DNA from 4 places in the Paeniglutamicibacter selenitireducens genome. Region 2 is predicted to be linked to each of the others. Evidence: riboswitches for the same ligand, from Rfam matches in the RefSeq annotation. Region 2 holds a riboswitch; each other region holds the start of a gene.

Region 1 (3,766 bases), on a different contig from region 2:
GCTACCCGCACCACTTTGTGGTGGGCACGGTGGGAGTGTGGAGCAAGTACCCGCTCACCCGCTCGCAGCCGCTTGACCTGGGACTCGGGTGGAAGCGCGCCCTGAGCACCCAGGTTGAGACGGAGTCGGGCAGCATCAAGTTGTACGTGGTCCACGCCGCTTCCGCGAGGCAGAACGACCATGGCAACCGCGACGAAATGCTGTCCCAGCTGGCGGCAATCCTGCGCGCCGACAAGAGCCCCGCGGTCATGGCCGTCGGCGACTTCAACGCCACCTCGACCGACAGGTCCTTCGCCGCGCTGACGGAAACCCTGGATGAACCGAACCAGGACCGCGGCATGTTCGGTTTCACCTGGCCACGCGAACCGTTCGGTTTCATGCGCTTGGACCATGTGCTGCAGCGCGGCCTCGAGGTCACCTCCAACAGCACCGTCCCAGCGGGCGACAGCGACCACCTGGCAGTGCGTGCCACAGTGAATCTCCCGGGGTCCTAAACCTAGCCCACCAGCCCTGTAACCCGCAGGGTGATGTTGATTCGTCCCGACGCCAGCCCGCAGTCGGCGGGCGCGGTGCCGGGCAGGATTCTTGTCACTCCGTGGTATGCCAACCGCGCCGGACCCCCGAACACGAAGAGGTCACCGGACGCCAAGGCGATGTCCTCGTAGGGCTTGCTACGGTTGGCGGTGTTTCCGAACCGGAACAGGCAGGTGTCTCCGATGGAAATCGAGACCACCGGCTGGGTCGATTGCTCATCCCGGTCCTGGTGCATCCCCATCCTGGAATCGTCGGAGTAGTAGTTCACCAGTGCGGTGTCCGGCGTGTAGTTCGCCGCCACCCCCGCATCCCCGGTTGCCTCATGGATCGCTTTCCTGCCCAGCCTGACCATCCAGTCCGGGAAATCCAGCACCCTGTTTCCGTTGACGTCGGTTGCCCTGCGTGAATAGGAGTATGGCTGCCAGTGCCAGCCCAGGCACACTGTCCGGACCGACATCTCCCCGGCACCGATCTTGGCCGCGCGCGGCGGCACGGGCCCGTGCCCCCACTCGCGGAACCTGTCCACGAGCCAGCGTTGTTCCGCCGGGCCGAGCCAATCGGGAACCCACACGGCGCCCGGGGCAAGCTCCCGCCGGGGCCGGTCAAGGAAACTCTCCGAAAAGAGCGTGCTCACATGTACTCCTGGAAAATGGTCCGGCAAGCAAGGGAACCCAGGTTCCCAGGAGTCCATTATGCGGGCCCGGGAACCGCTGTCGCGCCGGCGTCACACAGAGGCACCGACGAACCGCAACAAACAGTTCCATGATAGGTATTAGTACGTAACCATCCGGAGCGGCCGAGAGACCTGGATCGATGAAGCCGCAGCAACCGACCCCGCCGAAGAGGCCTCTGAAACGGTAACGGTGCTACTGCCAGGTTCGATGGAAAGTAGGCAACCGCCCATGTCCTTTGGCACCAGCCACATCCGCACCACCCACGCAGGTTCATTGCCCCGAACCGACGAGCTTCTGGCAGCCAACGCGGCCAAGGAACGTGACGGGATCACCGCCGAGTTCCACGAGCTCCTCGAAGCCTCGGTGACCGGCATCGTCGCCAAGCAGCGCGAGCTGGGCATCGACATCCCCAACGACGGCGAGTTCGGGCACACCATGTCCTCCGCCGTGGACTACGGGGCCTGGTGGAACTATTCCTTCGCCCGCCTCGGCGGCCTCGAGGAAACCACCGTCGACCGCTGGGCCGAGACCGCTGTCAAGCGCTCAAGCCCCGGCAACGTCGTGCTCACCTCGTTCCCGGACCGCCGCGACCGCCAGGCCTTCGCCGAGGCCTATGCGGACCCGACCTCGGGCATCCTGGCCCACCGCAAGGCGACAACGCAGCCGAAGGTCGTCGGGCCGCTGACCTACACGGGGCACGATCTCGTGGCATCGGATATCAAGAACCTGAAGACCGCCATGGCCGCGACCGGCACCGACGAGGGCTTCCTCGCGGCGCTCTCCCCCGCGTCCTGCGCGCGGCTGGCCAACGACTACTACACGAACGACGAGGAATACCTCTTCGCCGCCGCGGATGCGATGCGCGAGGAATACAAGGCGATCCTCGACGCCGGGCTCACCCTCCAGATCGACGACCCGTCGCTGGCCGAGTCCTGGGACCAGGTCAACCCCGAGCCGAGCCTCGAGGACTACCTGAAGTTCCTGGAGCTGCGCGTGGAGGCAACCAACCATGCGCTGCGCGGACTCCCCGCCGAACGGATCCGGCTGCACGTGTGCTGGGGTTCCTGGCATGGTCCGCACACCACCGACATCCCGTTCGCCGACATCCTCGACCCGGTGCTGCGCATCAACGCCGGCATGGTCTCCTTCGAGGCGGGCAATGTGCGCCACGAGCACGAATGGCGCATCTGGGAGGACCGTGCGCTGCCCGAAGGCAAGATCCTGGTCCCGGGCGTCCTCTCGCATGCCACGAACGTGGTCGAGCACCCGGAACTTGTCGCGGACCGCATCGAGCGATTCGCGAACCTCGTGGGCCGCGAGAACGTCATCGCATCCACCGACTGCGGCCTGGGCGGCCGCGTGCATCCGCAGATCGCCATGGCCAAGCTCGAGGCACTCGGCGCCGGCGCGGCACTGGCCACCCGGCGCCTGTGGAAGGGCGCCGCGGTCATCGCCTGACCGCAATGCCCGGCGCTCCCCGCCGCAACGGCAGGGTGCACCGGGCCCCCGGGGCGCCGGGGCGCCGGAGCTACGGGCGGAACGGCTTGGGCTTGTGGCCCCGCTTGGTGGGCTTGACCTTGCAGTCCTTCCCGTTGATCAACATCGTGATGGTGCCCTGGTTCGGGGCCCTGTCGCCGATCACCGACACCTCGGTGACCAAGCCGTCCTTCCATGTTGCGTTGACCTCGTAGCCTCCGCGGGCCCGCAGGCCGGTGAATGAGCCCTCCGGCCAGGCCGATGGCACGGCGGGCAACACGTGGATCTTCTCCCCATGGCTTTGGATGAGCATTTCCGCCACCGCCCCGGTGATGCCGAAGTTCCCGTCCATCTGGAAGGGCGGGTGGTTGCAGAACAGGTTCGACAGGGTGTTGAAGCGCAGCAGGCCGCGCAGCATCAGGCGGGCGTGGTCGGCCTCCCCCAGTCGGGCGAAGAGCGCCACGCGCCACGGCCAGGTCCACGACCTGCGGCTGTCGCCGGAGACCGATGCCTCGGTGAACGGCACGCCCGCGACCTCGCCGCAGCGGGCCTTCAGCGACACCAGGGCGGCCGCGGCCAATTCCGGGGTGCCGTCCAGGGTGATCTGGCGGCCCGGATACACCGCGAACAGGTGCGAGGTGTGGCGGTGGATGTTCCGGGGGTCGTCCCTGTCCGTCTGCCATTCCTGCAGCTGGCCCCAGCTTCCGATCTTGTTTGGCGCAAGGCGCCCTTGCATGGCGGCCACCCTGTCGCGGAACACCGAATCGAACCCCATGGCGGCTTCGCAGTCCAGGTAGTTCTGGAAAAGGTCCCAGATGATCTGTTGGTCGTACATGACGCCGTCCTCGCGCGGGCCGTGCTCCGGCGACCACCCGTCCGGGGCCACCAGCTTGCCGTTTGCGTCCTCGACAAGCCGGTCCTCCCAGAACTCGCAGATTTCCTTGAGCATCGGCAGCGCGGTGTCGCGCAGGTAGGCCCGGTCCTGGCTGAAGGCCCAGTGCTCGTAGATGTGCTGGCCGTACCAGGCACTGGCCACGGTGTTCCACTCCCAGGAGTTGCCGCCGAAGATGCTCTGGCTGGTG
Region 2 (3,766 bases):
AAGGTGCCCGGCAAGTCGGCAGCAATCCTGAACTTCGCGGTGGGCATCATGCAGGTGGTGTTCCCTACCATCATCCTGATCCAGTCCAACGGGGACCCCGCTGTCGTGTTCGGCGCCTCCGGCCTGTACCTCTTCGGGTTCACCTACCTGTACGTGGGGCTGAACCAGATCTTCGACCTCCCGGGAGAAGGACTCGGCTGGTTCTCGCTCTTCGTGGCCGGCGTTGCCGTGGTCTTCGGGGTCCTTCAGTTCACCCAGGTCGGAGACCCGCTCTTCGGTGTCATCTGGTTCATTTGGGCACTGTTGTGGACGCTCTTCTTCCTTCTGCTGGCGTTGGGCAAATCGTCCCTGAACGACTTCACCGGGTGGTTCACCGTCATTGTCGCCCACCTGACAGGCACGATCCCCGCGCTGCTGCTGCTCAGCGGCAGCTACACCAGCACGAGCCTCGAGGCCGGCATCATGGCCGTCCTGGGCGTCGTCGCCATTGTGGTCGCCTACGCATTGTCCCGGCGGAACAGTGGATCCACGGTCCCCGCCCCCGGCGAGCTCCCGGTGGCTCCCCGCGCCTAAGCCCACACCCCGCACTCCGCACTCCGCACCGAAAGGATGCAGCATGCCGCTCTATGATTTCCGTTGCCCCGAAGGAACTGTCTTCGAGTCAACATTCCCGATGATGGACGTACCGGATGCCCTCGAGTGCCCGGAGTGCCGGCAACCGGCGCGGCGCCAAATGAGTGCCCCGCGCCTGTCGATCGCCAACACCGCCGCCTACAAACTCGTGGACTCGACAAAGCGCAGCGCCCACGAACCAGCCGTCGTCTCGGGGCTTCCCGGGGCGGCCAAGAAACCAACGAGGTACACCAGCAACCCCCTGCACCAGAAACTCCCGCGCCCCTAAGCAGGTGCCGGGTCCACCCACCCAAGTACGACATCGTTTAAGGAGAAGCACCCATGCCTGAAGTGATATTTCCGCTCGATTCGACCAAGAAGTTTGAGGACCAGGAGAAGCTAGGACACAACCGCTGGCACCCGGAGATTCCGCCCGTGGCAACGGTCAAGCCCGGAGACGTTTTCCGGGTCGACTGCCGCGAGTGGTTCGACGGGGCGATCAAGAACGACGACTCGGCTCAGGACATCCTCGATGCACCGCTGCTGAGCGTCCACAAGCTCTCGGGACCCTTCGCCATCGAGGGTGCGAAGCCCGGCGACTTGCTGGTCGTGGACATCCTGGATGTCGGACCGATTCCCCAGGAAGACAGCGGGCCCCTGGCCGGCCAGGGGTGGGGCTACACGGGCATCTTCTCGAAGAACAACGGCGGCGGCTTCCTCACGGACCAGTTCCCCGACGCCTACAAGGCCATCTGGGACTTCACCGGACAGGTCGCCACCTCAAGGCACGTTCCCGAGGTCTCTTTCGAGGGGCTCATCCACCCCGGCCTGATGGGAACCGCCCCTTCGGCGGCCCTGCTGGCCAAGTGGAACAAGCGCGAAGGCGACCTCATTGCCACCGACCCCCTGCGCGTCCCGCCGCTGGCCTTGCCGCCGGAGGCCGAGCACGCGGTGCTGGGCGGGGTACCGGCCAGCGAATGGGGACGGGTCGGCGCCGAGGCCGCCCGCACCGCACCCCCGCGTGAGAACGGCGGCAACCAGGACATCAAGAACCTGTCCAAGGGCTCGCGGATCTTCTACCCCGTCTTCGTCGACGGCGCGAACCTGTCACTGGGCGACCTGCACTTCTCCCAGGGCGACGGCGAGATCACGTTCTGCGGCGCCATCGAAATGGGCGGCTTCATCGACCTGCGGGTGGACATCATCCGTGGCGGCATGGACACCTACGGGGTTTCCGAGAACGCCATCTTCATGCCGGGCCGCGTCGACCCGCAGTTCAGCGAGTGGATCGCATTCTCCGGCACCTCGGTCACGCTCGAGGGCGAGCAGCGCTACCTGGATTCGCACCTGTCCTACCAGCGCGCCTGCCTCCACGCGATCGACTACCTGACGAAGTTCGGGTACTCCCGCGAGCAGGCCTACCTGCTGCTGGGGGCGGCCCCCATCGAGGGCCGGCTCTCGGGCGTCGTGGACATCCCGAACTCCTGCTCGACCGTCTACCTGCCCACGGCGATGTTCGACTTCGACGTGCGCCCCTCGGCCAGCGGACCGCACCAGATCAACCCTGGGATGGGGGCGCCGATGGCGGCGAACAAGTAACCCGTTCCGACCCGTTTCCAACCAACAGAAGGGCGTCCGCGCAGTGCCGCGGGCGCCCTTCGCGCGTGCGCACCCACCATGCCCCAAATGCAGATTCTTCGACGACTTGCGCCATTGGGCAGGTTACATCGAACGTTCCGTCACATTACGCCACGTTTGGCCATGTGACGGCCGATCGCCGTAGATTGGGTACACAACCATCCCGAGCGGCCGAGAGATCTGGCTCCATGACGCCGCAGCAACCACCTCCCCGAGGCCGGTGCTACCGCCAGGAACGATGGAGAGAACATGACTTCGACACTTGAGCGTCCGCCCACCGCCCCGGCGGCGGTCGCTGCGGGCTCCGCACTCGGCGTGGCCTTCCGCGGCGTCGGCCGCAGCTTCGGCGACGGAAAGCACCGGCGGCAGGTCCTGCGGGACGTCGACCTGGTCGTTGAACCCGGCGAGGTCCTTGCGATCCTCGGCCCCAGCGGTTGCGGGAAGTCGACGCTGCTGCGGGCGGTATCCGGCCTCGACGCCCCGAGCACGGGAAGCATCCTTATCGACGGAACGGCCGTGGACGGGCTGGACCCGCGTTGCTCCTTTGCCTTCCAGGAACCGCGCCTGCTGCCCTGGCAATCGGTCGAAAAGAACGTCGCGCTGGGCCTGCCGCAGGGAACCGGGCGCACCGAACGCCAGGACCGCGTTGCCGAGCTCCTGCGCCTGGTCGAACTCGACGGCCACAGCAACCTGCGGCCGCGAGAGATTTCCGGCGGGATGGCCCAGCGCGCGTCGCTGGCCCGGGCCCTGGCCCGCCGGCCCGGTGTCCTGCTGCTGGACGAGCCCTTCGGCGCACTCGACGCGCTCACCCGGCTGAAGATGCAGGACCTCCTGCTGGACATCCACAAGGCCTACCCCACCACGGTGCTCCTGGTCACCCACGACGTCGACGAGGCCCTGCAGCTCGCGGACCGCATCGTCGTGCTGGGGCGGGAACCGGGCGACGATGCGGCAACCGTCACCCAGCTCCTCGAGGTTCCCGGCGCACGTCCGCGCGGCCGGAACAACGACGACGTCACCCGAATGCGCAGCTCCCTGCTGGCCTCGCTGGGCGTCGACCCCCACCGCCACTAGCCCGCCAAGGCCCCGTCTTTCCCGCCGTCCGCACGGACGGCCATTCACGTTCGCCCTTTTCCACCCGTTTAAGGAACTTTCCAATGCCAAAAACTCCCGTTTCACGCCGATTCGTCCTGACCGCAACCGTCTTCGCAACCGCAGCGGCGCTCCTGACCGGCTGCGCCGGCGAGGGTTCCGGCGGCGCGAGCGCCGCCGAGGCCAAGACCCTGAACATCGACTTTGCGACATACAACCCGCTGAGCCTCGTCCTCAAGGAAAAGGGCTGGCTTGAGGCCTCGTTGAAGGAGCAGGGCATCACCGTCAACTGGGTGCAGTCCGCAGGTTCCAACAAGGCCAACGAGGCACTCCGCGCCGGCGCCGTCGATGTGGGTTCGACCGCCGGTTCGGCGGCGCTCCTGGCCCGATCCAACGGCTCGCCCATCAAGACCATCGCCCTGTA
Region 3 (3,766 bases), on a different contig from region 2:
GGCGGCAACGAGGAAGCCATCGTGGCCGAGCTCGCCGCCGTGCAGGGTGCCCCCGTCGAGCTGGGCGGCTACTACCGCCCGGTCGAGGAGAAGGTCGCAGCCGTCATGCGCCCGAGCGCCACGCTGAACTCGGCACTGGAACTGCTCACCAAGTAGTCCCGCACCGCACGGCAACGGCGGGCCGCCTTCCCCATGCTGGGACGGGCGGTCCGCCGTTGGCGTACCTGCGGGATCCGGTTCCAGCGGCCGCGCACCGTCGGGCGGGGGCGGGACGGTGCGCGGGGCCGGCGGTGCTGCCGGCTGCTGCTAGAGCCCCCGTCCGGCCTCCCAGAGTCCCTCGGAGGTCCCTGTCAGCAGGGCGTTGACGGACACCGCCTGCGCGTCGGTGAAGGAAGCGATGTAGTCGACGATGGCGCGGGCCCGGCCCAGCCGTTCGACCTCGCCGTGGCCCGCCTCTTCGAACAGGCCCGGCGCCTGCTTGCGCAGCAGCCGGTACTCGCCGGTGGCGGCCTCGATGGAGTCAAGCAGCCGGCGGGGGGCGCGCGCTGCGTCGTAGCGGTCCTCCAGCCAGGCGTGCAGCCCCTCGGCGAGCGAGGCGATGATGCGGGTTTGCCCGCGCTGGTACACGGCCAGGTCGGAGCGCTCCAGCACGAAGCGCGAGTGCACGAACTTGAGCACCACCACGTCGTGCCAGGCCTCGTCGGCCAGTCGGACGTGCCCGCTGCGGACGGTGGGTTCCTGTTCCACCGCGATCGAGGCCTGCAGCCTGTCGATCCAACGCCGCGTGAACCCGGTGACCGCGCGGTCGGCCTCCAGCCCGCCGTCGTAGGGGACGGCCAGCAGGCCATCGACAAGGTCGCGGCCGACCCGCTCCACCGAGGCGCGGAAGGCCTCCGCATTGGCGATCCACGGGTCCTTCGCCGCGACGTGACGCCAGGTGCGCTCCAGCGCATGCCCGGGCCTGCGGGTGTCGAGGTCGGTGTCGGGGGTCCGCGCGAGCTCCGCGCCGGAATCCAGCCAGGCCCGCAGCTCGGTGGAGACCGTGGGGTACTGCAGCACCCCGGCCCTGTAGAAATCGTCGAGGTCGTGGACGGCGTAGGCGATGTCGTCGGCGATGTCCATCACCGAGCACTCAAGGGTCTGCTGGTGCCGGGCGATGCCCGGGAACACCGAGAGCACCTCGTGCATCTCCGCGGCCTCGATGTCGTAGGCGGAAAACTTGTGCGCCCCGGCGCCGCCGGACCCGACGCCGCGTGGCAGCATCCGCGCGGGGCCGCCGGGCCGTCCCTGCCACTCGTTGCGGGTCCACGGGTACTTGAGCACCGCGGCGCGCACCGCCGCGGTGAGGTTCAGCCCGCGCGGCGTGGCCTCGCAGCTGTCCAACGCCGTGAGGATGCGGAAGCTCTGCGCATTGCCCTCGAAGCCGTCGGGAAGCCCCAGCGTGCGGCGGGCCACGCGGTCCAGTTCCTGCTCGCCCAGGTGCCCGAACGGGGGGTGCCCCAGGTCGTGGGCGGCGGCCGCGGCCTGCACCACCACGGGGTCGCAGCCGCCGAGCCCCGCCACGGTCTTGCGCGTGTGCTCGTCCGCGTTGATCAGGCCGATGGCGATGGAGCGTGCCACTGCGGAGACCTTGAGCGAATGCGTGAGCCGGTTGTGCACCATGGTGCCGGCGCCCGCCTGCGGGATGACCTGCGTGACGGCCGAGAGCCGGGAGAAGTAGGGGGAGAACCTGATGCGTTCGATGTCGATGCGGAATTCGTCCTCGCCGGCGCGCATGGCCTCGGGGATGGAGCGGCCGCGTCCGCCGCCCTGGTGGGTCTTCTGCCTGGTATCCATGGTGCGACCCAGCCTAGTTCGGTGCCGGGGCCCGGCCGCGCACCTGCCGCGGAACGCGCCGGGGGTGTCGCGGGGCATCGCGGCGTGCCGGCGGGGGAACCGGTGCCGGCTCCCCGGCACCGGGAGGCGCGGGAAGCCGGTGCGGGGAGGCGGCACGCCCGACCGTCACACTGGCTTCACACTTGGCGGCGAAAGTAACGCAATGGCGTCGGATCGCCGCAAATCCGCGGGATTCACCGAACCACCAGCGTCACAAAGGCGTCGGGCGGTGCCGCGGAGCGGGGCGGAAAACGTCATGTGAAGCGTTTTTGCCCCGCGTGACGCGGTGCGCGCCAGGCGCCTTGCACGCCGGGCGGAACCTGGAACATGATGAATGCATCAACCATCAAGAGCGGCTGAGAGATCTGGCTCGTTGACGCCGCAGCAACCATCGGTTCGATGGATTCCCCCGTGCGGGGCGTCCGTCCTCGAGGGTGCTAAGGCCAGAAGCGATGGAGCCGCTTCACAACCCGCTCACCATCGCCGCGCACCTCCGTCCCGGAGGGTCGCGGCTATTGTGGCGTACCTGGGGCCTCCCTCGTTCTGACGAGGAGAAACACATGAGCATTGCACCGTCCGCGGCCCCGCCGTCACTGTCCTACGAGCTGTACCCGCCGGTGAACCGCGACGCGACCGAGGGCGTTTTCAACAGCATCGAGGCGCTGCAGGCCTCGAGCCCCGACTATGTGTCGGTCACCTACTCCGGCACCCATGCACGCCGCCGGGCCTCGCTGGAACTCATCGAACACCTCATCCAGAACACCAGGCTGCGCCCGCTGGCGCACCTGACCTGTGTGGGGGAGAGCCGCCAGTCCCTCGAGAACCTGATCCGCCACTTCATCTCGCTCGGGGTGCGCGGGGTCCTGGCCCTGCGCGGGGACCTGCCCACCGACCCCGACGGGTGGCGCGGGGAGTTCCCGTTCGCCCGCTACCTCATCGAGCTCATCCGCGAGGTCGAGTCCGAGCACTCGGCGGCGTTGGCCGGCGGCCGGCTGGGCGTGGGTGTGGCGGCCTACCCGATCCGGCACCCCGAGTCCCCGTCGTTCGAGCACGACGTGGAGGTGCTGCTGGCCAAGGAGCGCTCCGGGGCCAACTACGCGATCACCCAGGTGTACTTCCGCCCGGAGGAGTACACCCACCTTGTCGACGCGGCACGCCGCGCCGGGGTGTCCATCCCGATCATCCCGGGGGTCATCCCGCTGAACTCGCTGAAGCGGCTGAACCGGCTGGCAGCGATGACGGGCGTCGAACCGGACCCGGTGCTGGCACACGCGCTGGAAACCGCGGGCAGCGACGCCGAACGCCACCACCTCGGGGTCACCGCCGCCGTCACGCTGGCGCGGCGCGCGTTCGACGACGGGGCCCCCGGGGTCCACCTGTACACCTTCAACGACCACCGCGGGTCACTCGATGTCATCGAACGGCTCGAACTGCCCCGCACCCGCGCCCAGGTCGTCAATTCCTGGGCGGCCCGCGCCGCCGTCTAGGCGCGCCGGGCCCGCACCAATCCCCACCGACTCTTTCCCCCACGTTCAACACCCAAGGAGAAACACCATGACGAAGCCAACCTTCCCCGCAGCATCCATCCTCGGCTACCCGCGCATCGGCCCGAACCGCGAGCTCAAGAAGGCCCTCGAGTCCCACTGGGCCAAGCGCACCGACGAGGCGGCGCTGCACACCGCGGCCCGCGACCTGCAGCAGGCAAACCTGGCCACGCTGGCCGCCCTGGGCCTGGGTGCCGCCGACGCCTCGCTGCCCGGCGACTTCGCCTACTACGACCAGGTGCTCGATGCCACCGTCGCGCTCTCCGCGCTGCCCACCCGCTTCGCGGACCTTGCCGACGCCGACGGCGCCATCAGCACGGCCGCCTCGTTCGTGCTGGCCCGCGGCG
Region 4 (3,766 bases), on a different contig from region 2:
GGCCGAGGAAGCCGTGGAAGTGATCCGCAAGGAACAGCGTCCCCGCACCGCCGGCGACCAGGAGTAGGGTGGTGGGGCTTTCCATGGATTCGCGTCACATGCTGCGGTTGGGCGTGGCAGCAGCTGTTGCCGGTGCCGTCCTGGCCCTGGTGGGGACTCCGGTGTTCCTGGGGGTCTCCGACATGCTGCCCGCGTACCCCGACATGGTGCTCGGTTTCGCCAAGGCACTGCAGCAGGCCTTGCTCATCGGCGGCATTTTCATGGCCCTCGGATCGATCATGGTGCGGCACTTCGAGGTCCTGAGGGAAGTAGCGGATCATTCTGGCGGCGGGAAGGCGTCGACCGAGGGATCGGACTAGTTGTTAACGAACCGCGGGGTTGTGGTGAACGGGAAGCCCGTTTCGCCACAACCCCGCGGTTGTCGTTGTCTCTTGTTGAAACCCTAGAGGGTGATCGAGCCCTTGGGGGTCTCGAAGGTCACCGAAAGGATTCCCGGCGTGCCGTTCGGGGCCTGCCAGTCGACCGTGACTTCGCCGACCGGCAGCTGCTCGGGCTGTCCGAGCCAGTCGGCGACGCGATCGCTGGAACCGGCGATGCTGATCGAGGAAATCTTGCCCACCGGCGTCAGTGCCTTCGACGGGTGAAGGCTCTCGGTTCCGTCATCCCAGCGCAGCAGGTAGGGGACCTGCGGGTCGGCAATCAAACCGTTGACGCCGATTTGGCGCCAGGTCAGTTCCTGTCCATCGGGGAACTTCCGGTTTCCCGGGACCGAGCTGCGGCCCAGGCGTTCCTCGACCGGTGCCAGGTCGTCGACCGCGACGCACCAGCCCATCCAGCCGCCGCCGAGTTCGGAGCGCGCACGAACGGCCTGGCCGAACGGTGCCTTGTCCGATGCGGGGTGGTTCAGTACCTCGACGACTTCGAGGTACTGGTCGTTCTGCAACGGGAAGATGACATTGCGGGTACCAAATCGTGGGTGAATACCGCCCTTTACAGATTCGAGTCCAAGGGCCGCGCCGATCCGAGCGGCAGTTGCCGCGAGGCCGTCGGGTCCACAAGCGTAAGTTACATGGTCCAACCTCATCATGAACCCATCATGGCACGATGTGATCTGGCTCTCGACTTAGGGTTGCCTAACTTGAGAATGGGCTGCGGTTTCAGGCGCGGAACGCGGATCGCGCGCCGATCCTGCCGCGTTGTCACATTTTGAGATGTTCTTGCGCGCCCGCGATTCAGTGGGCAAGACTGGACGACAAGGTCATGAGTTCCAGCAACAAGCCCCGGCTTGCTGGACGGCAACCCTCCACCGCGGTGGGGTGCCCCGGGTGAAGACCAGGCCCTGCGCCAGAAAGGCGCAGGACAAGCGCGGGCATGCCCCTACGTACTAACCGACGCCACAGGCGTCGGCTACGGGCATACCCCTTGAATCCTTGAAGGGGACAACAATGTCAAACGACTGGTCATTTGAAACTCGCCAGATCCACGTGGGCCAGGAACCTGACGCCGCCACCGGCGCACGGGCCCTGCCGATCTACCAGACCACCGCCTTCGTGTTCCCGACGGCTGAAAGCGCCGCAGCACGGTTCGCTCTCCAGGAGCTGGAACCGATCTACACGCGCATCGGCAATCCCACGCAGGATGCGGTCGAGCAGCGCATCGCCAGCCTCGAGGGCGGCGTGGGAGCCCTGCTGCTGGCCTCGGGCCAGGCCGCCACCACGTTCGCGATCCTGAACCTCGCCGAGGCCGGCGACCACATCGTGGCGAGCCCCAGCCTCTACGGCGGGACGCAGAACCTGTTCAAGCACACGCTGCGCAAGCTGGGCATCGAGGTCAGCTTCGTTGCGGATCCCGACGACCTGGACGGCTGGCGCGAAGCGATCAAGCCCAACACCAAGGCGCTGTTCGGCGAGGTTGTCTCCAACCCGCGCCAGGACGTTCTGGACATCGAAGCAATCTCTGCCATCGCCCACGAGGCCGGCGTCCCGCTGATCGTCGACAACACCCTGGCAACCCCGTACCTGGTGCGTCCCATCGAGTGGGGTGCGGACATCGTGGTGCACTCGGCCACCAAGTACCTCGGCGGCCACGGCACCGCGATCGCCGGCGTCATCGTGGATTCGGGGAACTTCGACTTCGCCGCCGACCCGGAGAAGTTCCCGGGCTTCAACACCCCGGACGAGTCCTACAACGGCCTGGTCTTCGGCCGCGACCTGGGCGTCAACGGCATCCTCGGCGCCAACCTCGCCTACATCCTCAAGGCTCGCGTCCAGTTGCTGCGCGACCTGGGTTCCGCGGTTTCCCCGTTCAACTCGTTCCTGATCGCCCAAGGGCTGGAGACGTTGTCGCTGCGCATCGAGCGCCACGTTTCCAACGCGGTCGAGGTCGCCACCTGGCTGGAGGCGCACCCGCAGGTGAAGTCGGTCAACTACGCGGGCATCGAATCCAGCAAGTGGTTCGAGCGGGGGCGCAAGTACGGCCCCCGGGGCATCGGCGCGATCGTCGCCTTCGAGATCTCCGGAGGCCTAGAGGCCGGCCAGGGCTTCGTCGATGCGCTGACGCTGCACTCCCACGTGGCAAACCTCGGCGACGTCCGCTCGCTGGTTGTCCATCCTGCGTCCACCACGCACGCCCAGCTCACCGAGGAAGAGCGGGTCGCCGCGGGTGTTTCCCCGGGCCTGGTGCGGTTGAGCGTGGGCATCGAGAACATTGCCGACATCATCGCCGACCTCCGGGCGGGCTTCGAGGCAGTTGCCTCGATCTCCGAGGTTGAACTGCAGGGCGCCACTCGTTGAGCCTGGAGACTGACGTGGCATTTTTCGACGCGGAAACCGCCCAGGCGTTGGACTACGCCCCGGACGGGATCCTGCGCCACCTTCACACCGGTGGATACACCTTCGAGACAGGCGGAGTGCTTCCGGAGGTCGTGCTGGGCTTTGAGACCTGGGGGACGCTTAACGAGGATGCGTCAAACGCCGTCTACATCGCCCATGCACTGACCGGGGATTCCCACGTCGCCCGCGGGCTCTCGACCGAGCCCGGATGGTGGGACGGTTTCGTGGGTCCGGGCAAGACCGTGGACACCGACCGCTATTTCGTGGTGTCGGCGAACATGGTCGGTGGGTGTTCCGGATCCACCGGGCCGGCCAGCCTGGACCCGGACGGCAAGCCGTGGGGTTCGCGTTTCCCCTTCACGACCATCAAGGACTCCGTGCGCCTTGAAGCGCGCCTGGCCGATGCCCTGGGTATCAAGGTCTGGCACGCGGTGCTCGGCGGTTCCATGGGCGGGGCCCGGGTCCTGGAATGGGCTGTCGAGTTCCCGGAGCGGGTCAGGAACTGCGTTGTGGTGGCCGCGACAGCGGAATCCTCCGCGGAGCAGATCGCCTTCGCCCAGGCCCAGAGCGCCGCGATTCGCCTGGATCCGGACTTTGCCGGTGGCGACTACTACGCCAACGACAATGTCCCCTCCGCGGGGCTCGGATTGGCCCGCAGGATCGCTCACATCACCTACCGTGCCGAACCCGAACTCGAGGTGCGGTTCGGCCGCGCCGCGCAGGACGGGGAGGCCCCCTTCGGGTCCCCGGACCTGAACAGGGGCCGCTACCAGGTGGAGAGCTACCTGGACCACCAAGCCGGCAAGCTGGTGCAGCGCTTCGACGCCAACAGCTACCTGGTGCTGACCGACGCCTTGATGAGCCACGACGTGGGGCGCGGGCACGGTTCCATCGAAGCTGCGTTGGCACGCCTGGGTTCGGTCAACTTCTTCGTT

The links. A riboswitch is a leader RNA that binds a small molecule or an ion and turns the genes downstream of it on or off. The one in region 2 is predicted to bind S-adenosylmethionine.
Region 1: another riboswitch for S-adenosylmethionine. It lies ahead of ACSYDW_RS04270 (cobalamin-independent methionine synthase II family protein); the one in region 2 lies ahead of ACSYDW_RS00060 (ABC transporter ATP-binding protein).
Region 3: another riboswitch for S-adenosylmethionine. It lies ahead of ACSYDW_RS09835 (methylenetetrahydrofolate reductase); the one in region 2 lies ahead of ACSYDW_RS00060 (ABC transporter ATP-binding protein).
Region 4: another riboswitch for S-adenosylmethionine. It lies ahead of ACSYDW_RS10835 (bifunctional o-acetylhomoserine/o-acetylserine sulfhydrylase); the one in region 2 lies ahead of ACSYDW_RS00060 (ABC transporter ATP-binding protein).

The regions. Positions count from the first base shown of each region.
Region 1 covers NZ_JBPULF010000002.1:180,238-184,003, forward strand. The annotation lists gene ACSYDW_RS04260 (endonuclease/exonuclease/phosphatase family protein) at 1-494, shown strand, start outside; gene ACSYDW_RS04265 (alpha-ketoglutarate-dependent dioxygenase AlkB family protein) at 497-1,168, opposite strand; SAM riboswitch class I at 1,315-1,422, shown strand; gene ACSYDW_RS04270 (cobalamin-independent methionine synthase II family protein) at 1,437-2,666, shown strand; gene ACSYDW_RS04275 (glycosyl hydrolase family 95 catalytic domain-containing protein) at 2,737-3,766, opposite strand, start outside.
Region 2 covers NZ_JBPULF010000001.1:11,884-15,649, reverse strand. The annotation lists gene ACSYDW_RS00075 (AmiS/UreI family transporter) at 1-573, shown strand, start outside; gene ACSYDW_RS00070 (FmdB family zinc ribbon protein) at 617-901, shown strand; gene fmdA (formamidase) at 955-2,211, shown strand; SAM riboswitch class I at 2,406-2,495, shown strand; gene ACSYDW_RS00060 (ABC transporter ATP-binding protein) at 2,500-3,324, shown strand; gene ACSYDW_RS00055 (aliphatic sulfonate ABC transporter substrate-binding protein) at 3,408-3,766, shown strand, end outside.
Region 3 covers NZ_JBPULF010000004.1:196,444-200,209, reverse strand. The annotation lists gene ACSYDW_RS09845 (NADP-dependent isocitrate dehydrogenase) at 1-156, shown strand, start outside; gene ACSYDW_RS09840 (deoxyguanosinetriphosphate triphosphohydrolase family protein) at 307-1,836, opposite strand; SAM riboswitch class I at 2,216-2,334, shown strand; gene ACSYDW_RS09835 (methylenetetrahydrofolate reductase) at 2,436-3,362, shown strand; gene metE (5-methyltetrahydropteroyltriglutamate--homocysteine S-methyltransferase) at 3,430-3,766, shown strand, end outside.
Region 4 covers NZ_JBPULF010000005.1:101,972-105,737, forward strand. The annotation lists gene ACSYDW_RS10820 (hypothetical protein) at 1-67, shown strand, start outside; gene ACSYDW_RS10825 (hypothetical protein) at 84-359, shown strand; gene ACSYDW_RS10830 (VOC family protein) at 443-1,087, opposite strand; SAM riboswitch class IV at 1,257-1,372, shown strand; gene ACSYDW_RS10835 (bifunctional o-acetylhomoserine/o-acetylserine sulfhydrylase) at 1,446-2,792, shown strand; gene metX (homoserine O-acetyltransferase MetX) at 2,795-3,766, shown strand, end outside.